3 regions of the Paenibacillus sp. EKM301P genome follow, and region 2 is predicted to be linked to each of the others. Evidence: riboswitches for the same ligand, from Rfam matches in the RefSeq annotation. Region 2 holds a riboswitch; each other region holds the start of a gene.
What was found. Region 2 has a riboswitch for cobalamin ahead of HFD99_RS06430 (ABC transporter substrate-binding protein). Riboswitches for the same ligand answer to the same signal wherever they lie in the genome.

Region 1 (3,282 bases), on a different contig from region 2:
AAGCCCGCCAAAGCTAGCTCCACCGTAGCGGGCAGTCTGCTCCATAGTTCGTTTAGCACTGACTCCTTGGACACATACGAGGTTCCCCAATGTCCTGTGAACACATCCCTCAGCCAGTTCACATATTGAATATGAAGCGGCTCATTCAAGCCCAGTTCGTTTCGCAGCGCGGTTAGCGCCTCCCCAGAAGCAGGAACATTATGCGCGGTGAGCAAAATGAGAGCAGGGTCACCAGGGGCCAGCCTCATCAGTACAAAAGTCAGCGTAGATACAACGAATACAATGATGGGCAGCTGCGCCACACGTTCCAATATAAAACGAATCATAGGATACGTTGCTCGTTATTCCGCAATATCAGATTGCGCTGTAATGTAGTAATACTCGATCGGATGCGGTGTAAAGCCCTTTACTCCTTTTTTCACACCAAACACATTGTCAGGGTGCACAATGAACGACTGCGGTAAATCTGTATTGATGATATCCAGCGCTTGCAGTGTTACCGCATTACGCTGTGCGGTATCCTTCGCCAACTTCAGGCTGTGAAGAATATTCTCCAGCGGTTTGGAAGCATAACGGCTTACATTCGCTTCACTTGTAGAGGAGTAGAACATGTCCATAAAATACTGCGGCTCCCCTGTATGGGCCGTGAGCATGCTGTACATAGCAAAATCCCAATCATTTTTGGTCAATGCCTCGTCGATATTTTCCACCTTGCGAATCTTGACCTGGATCCCCTCATTCAGCAATTGGCTCTGAATCACCTCAGCCATGACGGATAGCTCCGGACGCTGTGGGAAGGTCAGCAGCGTAACCTCGAATGGCTTGCCCTGCTTGGTCCACGTACCTTGGGCATCCTTCTGCCAGCCATCCTTCGTCAACAACTGCTCCGCCGTTCCGTCCAATGCTTTACGCTCAGTCTTACCGAAGGGAAGAATGCTCGGAAACGGGCTGCTTGCTTCCGTACCGAAGCCTCTCATGACGGCGCTCACAATGGACGCGCGCGGAATCAGACTGTCCACCACCTTACGGTTGGTTGCATCCTTGAACACAGGTGATTCCATGTTGTACACAATCATATGGGTGCGCAAGGATGGAGCCGACAGCACTTGTAGCTTGTCGTTCTTTTTTAATACCTCTGCGTTATCTACCGGAATATCCGTCGCTACATCCACCTCACCAGATTGCAACGCCATCAGGCGCGAATTACCGTCCGTAATGAATTTCATCGTCGCTTCGGCCAATCGCGCCTTTTCGCCCCAGTATCCGTCATAACGCTCGACGACCAAGGATTGATCCTTGTTGAAGGCTTTGATTTTAAAAGCACCTGTCATTGCAGGGTAGCTTTGCTCATCTTTCATGGATGCCACATCCAGTACAATCGTTGACGGATCAGCCAAATTGGATACCAGCGCTGCATTCGGCTGGTTTGTCGTAATTTTCAGCGTCAGCGGACCAGTTACATCAATGGACTTCACATCCAGTAAATCCTTCGCCAGATGGCTTTTCTCGATTGAGCGCAGCAAAGATGCTTTTACACTTACTGCATCCATGCTCTTTCCATTATGAAACGTGACCTTATCCTGCAAGCTGAACGACCACACGTTAGGGCTGTCATGTTTCCATTCCTTGGCTAGCCAAGCTACAGGTTCCAGTTTTTCATTCAAACGAATGAGTGTCTCACCGGCACCGGAACGCATCACGTCCCAGCTATTATCTCCATGCGGATCGACGCCGGACGGTTTCCACGTATACGCCATCACCAGCTTTTTATCTGCTTGAGTCTGTTGTGCAGACGTGTTCTCACCCTTGCCCGAGTTATCCTCCGTCTTCGTGGCTGCGCCACATCCCGAAAGAGTCATAACTGCCATCAGCAGCAGCAATCCTGTACATATGAACCATGAACGCCTATTACGATTGCCTATCATCCCACATTTCCCCCTCTATCTTGTAAAATCGTATAAACCTAACACAAAACGCGAAAAAGCATTCCCGACCACCTGATCAGCAGTCAGAAATGCTTTCATTATAAAATGTCAAAACTCACCTCAAAGCCAGCTCCAAAAACATAGAAGGGATCAGATCGGTTTCAGACATTCCGTATGCAGCACGCCTAACCACCTCCCCAGCATCCCGTGGGTCTGACAGTGATGTCAAAACAGGCAGGTCTCCTGACTCCAAGCGTATCTTTCAGGCCTTCCCGGTTCCTCACAGTTCCAGTGGCTTGTTCTGAAAGCTCCAGCAGTACCCTGCTGATGCCTGTATACAGTGGCGGGTCCGTGTCGGAATCTACCGAACTTCCCTTTTAAGTGAACACGCTCAACAACTATCTACATCGTCTCTACGAAACTTCGTATATAGAGTTGTCCGGCTCACACCTGTTTTCTTCCTTTATTCCTTTTTATTACGATTTAGGATTATCTTATTTTGTTGCTACTGGCTTGTCAACAAATGTTGCGTAATAATTTAAATTTGAATGATATAGTGTGAATCAAGGCCAAGGCTATTCATTGCTTGCGCGCAATTGAAGGTATGTCTTAACGTTGCGTGCACACAATTCACGTGTTAAAATTAGGTATAGAGATAACCACCGTATCCGTATACTAAAAAGAGCCTTCGCCGCTCCAACGGCAAAGACTCTTAGGACTTGAAAGGCTGTGGATCACCACCACGGCGCGCTGCATAACTGAATGTTAATGCGAACGAAACCCACCGTTAGGGGCCAACCTAATTACGCGGTGGGTTTTCGCTTGTTCCGAAATTTCCGACGCAGCCAGCGATAAAGCTTACGAATACTAAACACCAGGCTTAGTAACGTAACCATCCAACGCAGCACATCATAGCACGACACAAGGTTGACCATCGGCTTCACCCCCTTTCGGGAAGCTGCGCCGTGATCCGAAAACATCCACCACTATCCAAAGTCCTTAAGGTAGATTATACCATGCCTCTTCCTACCACTCTAGCAAATTCCTCTAGTAGATAAACCAACCTAAAAGTGCAACTGGAAAACGCACCAAACTAAGCTCCCCATTTCATCCCGCAGCTTTATCTATATGTCCCCGGACGGCAAGGGGGTATATTATTTAGGCAGCACCTCCCTGAAAAATCAGGAGGAAGGGCGCGGCGTGTACTATTATGACTTCACTTCGAAAATCCAAACCCCGATCTTCATACAGAAAGAGGGTTTTATCAATAATTTCATGCTGCTTAATAAATAACTAGTTCTGGATAACCCCATGCCAAACAGCCGGAAAAGAGGCTACGCCCTCTCTCCGGCTGTTT
Region 2 (3,282 bases):
GTGTAAACGTATCACCTAACCACGGTAGGTGGTTGATCAAAATACCTGTGATCTGGCTGACCGGAAGACTGACCGAGCCGATGCCAAGACAGAGCAGCAGCGTCAGCAGCAGCAAGACAAGACCAGTCCCCCCAAAACCGATCAGTCTACGATTCATTTGAAAATTTCAGGGTACACGCCCTTGGCTACTTCCTTGAGCCCTTCTGTTACGCGTGGACCTGGACGGCTAATCAAATTATCATCCACGGCAAATACACGATTGTTACGAACAGCCGATATTTGATCCCATCCACTACGAGCTTTTATGATATCGCCGAGGGACTGGCCTGTTTTGTCATCCTTCACACTTTTGCTGTATAAAATCACGTCAGGGTTGGCAGCTATAATATTTTCCTCACTGATTTGGTACCAGCCCTTCTGCGTGGCACCCACGTTTTCGCCGCCCGCCAATGTGATCAGTTCGTCCATAAACTCGCCTTTACCCACTGTCCAGCCTGGTGAAAATTCGACGTATACCCGTAGCTTCTGCCCTTTGCCGATATTTTTAACTCCTTCTTTCACTTCCGCTACATCTGCTCTCATCTTGTCGGTCACCGCTCTCGCTTCTTTCTGATGATCGGTGATTTTCCCATACAATTCGATGTTAGCTATGACATCTTCAACGGTCTTCGGTTCCGTTTTAAAAATCATAATTCCCATGTCACGTAGCTTAGTCGTAGCCTGTTCACTAAGTGAAATTCCTGCAAAAACGACATCAGGGTTCGCAGCAATGATCGCCTCTTCGTTCGGTTTCATAATACCGCCCACTTTAGGCTTTTTCGTAGCTGCCTCCGGGTAATCAGAGTAGTCGGATACACCAACAATTTCCTTATCCAATCCGATAGCGAACAACGCCTCGGTTTCTGCCGGGGAGACGGAAACGATCTTGTCCGGTGCCTTTTTAAATGTAAATTCCTGTCCTGTTGCATCCTTAACCGTTAGCGGGTAAACCGTTTTGCCCGGAGGCTCTTGTGCGGTTACGGTCTGTCCCGGCTGCTGTGAAGAAGCTTGGCCCTCTTTATTTTCTACATTTTTTCCATTCGCGCCACATGCACTCAGCACAACTGCCAATATCAGCGCCAATAGACCTGTTGTCCATACCTTTATTTTTTTGCCTGCCATGATTTGCACCCCTTCATACAAAAATCGTTAAGAGCGTTACTTGAACATCATCCGATATTTTCCTCATTCCAGCCTTCTTTTCCTATCAAAAACCCCCGCATCCTCATATCAGGATACAGGGGTCACGTTAGCACAGATCGTGCGCAGGCGGGCAGCTTCTTTCCGCATGGACAGTCACTGCGAACACGTCATCCTTTCCTCGAAGGATTATGGTGACAGGCGGACGGGCAGGTATCCTGACTTATGGAAGAGGCATGCCCTGATATTCTTTCACATGCTTGGCGGCACATGTAACAGGGCTAATGAGCATGTTTCCATTTACAGTGGCGGGACCGCGTCGGACTCACACCGACTTCCCTTTTAACAGCGCAATGAAGAAAAGCAAGTTCCCTCACACGGCGCCGACCTCGTCTGCTGGATATTTGATGTAGTGTAGTCAAGCCGTTCTTTTACTTGATGATTATAGGTTAAAAAGAGTTAGCTTACAACCCAAACAGCTGCTTGATTCGCCACAACTACCCTAGTGAAAAAGCAATTTTGCTATACAATTGTGCAGTCCTGCCAGCCTTAACTGAAGCCTAATCGCTTCTCCCGGTTTTGGATTCAGACTCCAAAAATCATGACCTGGTATCAGCATACAAACCAATTGGCGAATTACTCCACCATGCGTGACAACCAAAACAGAGGGCGGTGCAGCATTCGACTCTATTGGCTGAACCTTCAAAGCAATGCGCCACGCAAACAGAGAGTCACGGAATTCGCGCAGACGATTCACAAAATGGACCCAAGACTCTCCTCCAGGCGGGGTGATTCGTTGCGGCTCATCAATCCAAGCGCGATACAACGCCACATCCTTAAGCATGTCATACGTTTTTCCATCCCACTCGCCAAAGTGAAGTTCTCGCAGACGTGGTTCCATGATAGGAGGCATAGCAGACAGGAAACGTTCAGACGTCTTTGCTGACTCCGGCAAAATGATCTGCAAGGTCTGGCGACATCGCATCAAGTCACTGCAATAGATTTGAGCAAAGGACTGGCCCTGCAATTTTTCCCGTAAAGGCTTTAATTCCTGCTCTGCTCCAGACAGCAAACTCAAATCGGCATGTCCCAGATATCGACGTTCCTTATTCCATAAGGTTGTGCCATGACGAACTAGCACGAGCTCCATGTCCCATTGCAGACCTTCTTTAGCATCATTCGGCTCACTATCCTGTTGTGGGTTCGGACTTAGTGCACGTTCTCGCACTCTTTTCCCTTCTGTATTTTGTTTCAAAATAATGTCACTCCTCACCGCATCCATCCCAAGGCAAAACACCCCGCAACTCCCAACAAACACAACCCTACAAACATAGTGGATACGGCGAACATCAGCCGGATTGTATGCCGGATATCCTTCGACTCCAGTGGTCGTATCTCTTCGCCCATATATGCCCGAAAGGAGCGTACGCCGTGATACACGTTATAGCCACCGAGACGAATCCCCAAGGCACCTGCCACTGCTGATTCGGGGAAGCCGCTGTTCGGGCTTGGGTGCAGACGGGCATCCTGCTTGACTGTGCGCCAGCTTCTTGCAGCATCCAGCCGATACAACCACGCCGCTATCACAAGCATAACTGCTGTCAGGCGAGCCGGAATGTAGTTAGCTACATCATCCAGACGTGCCGAGGCCCAGCCTAAATGCAGATACTTTTCATTTTTGTAGCCAACCATCGAATCAAGCGTATTTACAGCTCGATATGCCAGTGCCAAGGGAGCTCCCCCGATCAGGGCATAAAAAAGCGGGGAAATAATGGCGTCCACGATATTTTCAGCGACTGTTTCGACGGTACCGCGTACAATTTCAGGCTCGTCAAGCTGCTGCGTATCCCTCCCGACAATCATGCCTAGCTCCCGACGTGCCACAGTCAGGTCATTCGCCTGCAACGCTCGGTATACGGCCATCCCTGCGTCCTTTAGTCCTTTGGAAGCAATTGTGGTTGCAACCAGAACAATTTCTACGACGACAGACAACCATGGGTGAATCCAGGCAAGTACACGCAACAGCGCCCAGGCAAACACAAAGGAGCCTCCTGCCACAATAAGTGGAAGCAGCATGCCCGCACGTTTCATTCCCTGGTCACT
Region 3 (3,282 bases), on a different contig from region 2:
CCCCGGTTGGTAGAGTGGCTGGATGAGCAAGGCGCAGTGACCCGCCAAGTACTTCCTTATAAGCATATCCCACCTGAAGAAGCAAAATTGCAGGCGCTACTAGATGATGTTATAAACCGTACGATTGATGCCGTTACGTTCACGAGTGGTCCGCAAATTCGATTTTTGGCCCAATATGCCAGAAAGCAAAATCGAATGGAGGATTTACTGGAAGCCTTTCGTGAAGATGTCATTGCTGTATCGGTAGGCAAGGTGACTGCACAATCCATTTTGGAAGAAGGGATTGAACGAGTCGTATTTCCAACTGAAGAGCGCATGGGTGCGATGATGGTGGAGCTGGGCAAATATTTCGAACATAGCGATTCGGTGCATGGCTGTGGTCTGAAGAGCGTGAACGGTCATTTGAAATGAGCTAGAACTGATAAATGCAGTAAGCTAAAAATGAACTTATATTTACTAATACAGAGTAAAATAGAGATAAGGGCCTACGAGGTCTTTATCTTTTTTTGTTGGACATGCATCGCAAAGTTTTTTGTTATAGCGAAAATATTTATCTAATATAATGAATAAGTTTCGATGCATGATATTGAGGACAGGAGCTGAGACATTTATGAATTCTATTTGTGTATTTGCAGGGTCCAGACCTGGACATTCATTGGTATATGTTGAGGCGGCAGGCAAGCTGGGTGAAGCTATGGCTCGCCAGCATATCCGTTTAATTTATGGTGGCTCCAGCAGAGGGCTGATGGGTAAGGTGGCGGATGGACTGTTGGCGGGTGACGGTCAGGTCACCGGCATTATGCCCACCCTGTTATTCGATGCAGAGATCATTCATCGGGGAGTTACCGAGTTTATTGAGGTAGCAAGCATGCATGAACGTAAAGCGGCGATGAGCGAGATGGCCGATGCGTTTATAGCCCTTCCGGGAGGCTTGGGAACCTTTGAGGAGCTGTTCGAGGTATTGTGCTGGGCGCAAATCGGTATACATCGCAAGCCCATTGGGCTGCTGAATGTGAATGGATATTTTGACCCGTTGGTAGAAATGGTACGTCATAGCGTGCAGGAAGGGTTTACCGGAGCTGATCATCCAGCGCTACTGAGTATATCTGCGGACCCGGATGAACTGCTGCATATGTTGAAAAATAAAGCAGATAACTTGAAATAAAGCTTTTTTCGTGCTTGCACAACTGATTGAGGCAAGGTTATGATAAGACCCATAATCAAATAGCGGACAGACAAGGTGCCTTTGCGGTTGAGCAAAGGGTAACAGGGAATCGGGTGCAAGTCCCGAGCGGTCCCGCCACTGTAAGGAAGAGGGTTCTTTTAAATGGTCACTCGTACAAAACGGGGAAGACGAGAGAATCCGTTGATGCCAAGCCAGGAGACCTACCTTGATCTGTATGCACCGTTAACCTTCGCGGAGAGGATGGGTGTACGAAATCAGGAAATCAGGCACACGTTGCTTTTTCCATGTTGGTTACAGGTTTGCGTGGATATGAACGTGCAGCAGCGTTTGAAGCGTAAACAAAACAGATGGAAAACAACGGCAGATAGGAGGAAGGCAAGAACTGTCTTCTTACGCTGTTTCGTCTGGTAAGAGAGATACGTACATAGGAACCCCATCCGGGCAGGATGGGTTTTTTTTGAGTTAAAGGATGCCACAAATTATTGAAATAGATAGTATAGCTGCCCTGAAAAGGATGATAGGAGGAGCACGATGAGCCCATTAGGAAAATTGCTGGTGATTGGATTTGGACCAGGAGATATGGAACATATCACAAAACGGGCGTTGGATGCGCTGGCCGAAAGTGAGGTCATTATCGGCTACAATACCTACGTTGATTTGATCCGTCCGTTGTTGAACGGACAGGAGATTGTACGCACAGGGATGACAGAAGAAGTGAGCCGTGCGCAGGAGGCGGTTCGCCAAGCAGAGATGGGTAAGAAGGTAGCCGTCATTTCTAGTGGAGATGCTGGGGTCTATGGCATGGCAGGGCTGGTGTACGAAGTGCTGATGCAAAAAGGCTGGCGTCGCGAGGACGGGGTTGAGGTAGAAGTTGTGCCGGGGATCTCGGCTATTCAATCCTGTGCTTCGTTGTTGGGAGCGCCGGTTATGCATGATGCTTGCACAATCAGTCTGAGTGATCATCTGACCCCGTGGGAAACGATCGTGAAGCGTGTAGAAGCTGCGGCTTCGGCTGATTTTGTGATTGCCTTATACAATCCGCGCAGTGGTCGACGTACCCGCCAGATTGTGGAGACGCAGTCCATTTTGCTCCGTTACCGTGATCCGCAAACTCCAGTTGGACTGGTGAAGAGTGCTTATCGTGAACGTCAGCAGGTTATTGTAACGACGCTGGAAGATATGCTTAACCATGATATCGGGATGCTGACGACCGTAATCATCGGCAATTCCTCGACGACAGTGTATGACGGGTTAATCGTGACTCCGCGCGGCTATCAGCGCAAATACACGCTGGACGCGACCGAGCAAGTGCTCAAACCGCATCAGCGGCTTCGCACGGAAGCGGAGCCGTGGTCGCTGGGCGCGCAAGAGGATCGCGCGCTGGATACACCGCAGGGAGGTGGAGCTCTGACTGCGTCTCCCGAGCCTTCCGCGAGCAGCGCTGCGGTTGCCACGCAGGCACGCCCGCAAGCGATGGCTACCGTGCAGGCTGCGCCCGCGAAGCCAACCGGAGCGGCTCCAGCATCGCTGGCAGCAGAGGCACTAAGCCGCCTAGCTGTCGGCGGCAAGCTGCCGGGCGAAGCCAATGCTCGCTGGAGCGGGCAAGCGCCTGCCGCCCAGAGCGCCGTCGGAACAGCAACGGTGGCTACGACTGGGAAGGCGTCAGGCGGCTTTGGCAAGCCTGCGCTGTTTGAGGTGGGGGTTTCCCCTGGCGTGGGAAACAAGAAGTTCACTGCTCGGCAGATGGCATTGCTCGCCGAGGTAGCGGGTGATGATGGCGAGCTGGAATACACGCCAGATCATCAGATCGTGCTGCGCGTGCCGTGCGCAGACCCCGAGGAACTGGTCGGACGGCTTCGGGATGAACGATTCATTGTCATGCCGATCGGCGATGTGTTTAAGGTGAAGGCCTGCGACTTCTGCAATATGGAGAAAGATGATGCGGTGCCTGTGGCTGAGCATCTACAGGTTGTACTTGGCGGATTACAGGCACCCAAGGAAACGAGTATTGCTTTGAATGGATGCGGCATGGCTTGCTATGGAGCGGTGCTGGAGGATATCGGCATCGTCTATCGCAAGGGAGGATACGATCTTTT

Region 1: it holds a riboswitch for cobalamin, as region 2 does, so the genes downstream of both, HFD99_RS10450 (ABC transporter substrate-binding protein) here and HFD99_RS06430 (ABC transporter substrate-binding protein) in region 2, are expected to answer to the same signal.
Region 3: it holds a riboswitch for cobalamin, as region 2 does, so the genes downstream of both, cobJ (precorrin-3B C(17)-methyltransferase) here and HFD99_RS06430 (ABC transporter substrate-binding protein) in region 2, are expected to answer to the same signal.

The regions. Positions count from the first base shown of each region.
Region 1 covers NZ_JAALFM010000003.1:497,996-501,277, forward strand. The annotation lists gene nikB (nickel ABC transporter permease) at 1-326, opposite strand, end outside; gene HFD99_RS10450 (ABC transporter substrate-binding protein) at 342-1,925, opposite strand; cobalamin riboswitch at 2,142-2,346, opposite strand; gene HFD99_RS25930 (hypothetical protein) at 2,729-2,860, opposite strand.
Region 2 covers NZ_JAALFM010000002.1:214,153-217,434, forward strand. The annotation lists gene HFD99_RS06425 (FecCD family ABC transporter permease) at 1-157, opposite strand, end outside; gene HFD99_RS06430 (ABC transporter substrate-binding protein) at 154-1,161, opposite strand; cobalamin riboswitch at 1,371-1,586, opposite strand; gene HFD99_RS06435 (histidine phosphatase family protein) at 1,682-2,434, opposite strand; gene cbiB (adenosylcobinamide-phosphate synthase CbiB) at 2,449-3,282, opposite strand, start outside.
Region 3 covers NZ_JAALFM010000003.1:266,860-270,141, reverse strand. The annotation lists gene HFD99_RS09430 (uroporphyrinogen-III synthase) at 1-411, shown strand, start outside; gene HFD99_RS09425 (LOG family protein) at 611-1,165, shown strand; cobalamin riboswitch at 1,223-1,408, shown strand; gene cobJ (precorrin-3B C(17)-methyltransferase) at 1,718-3,282, shown strand, end outside.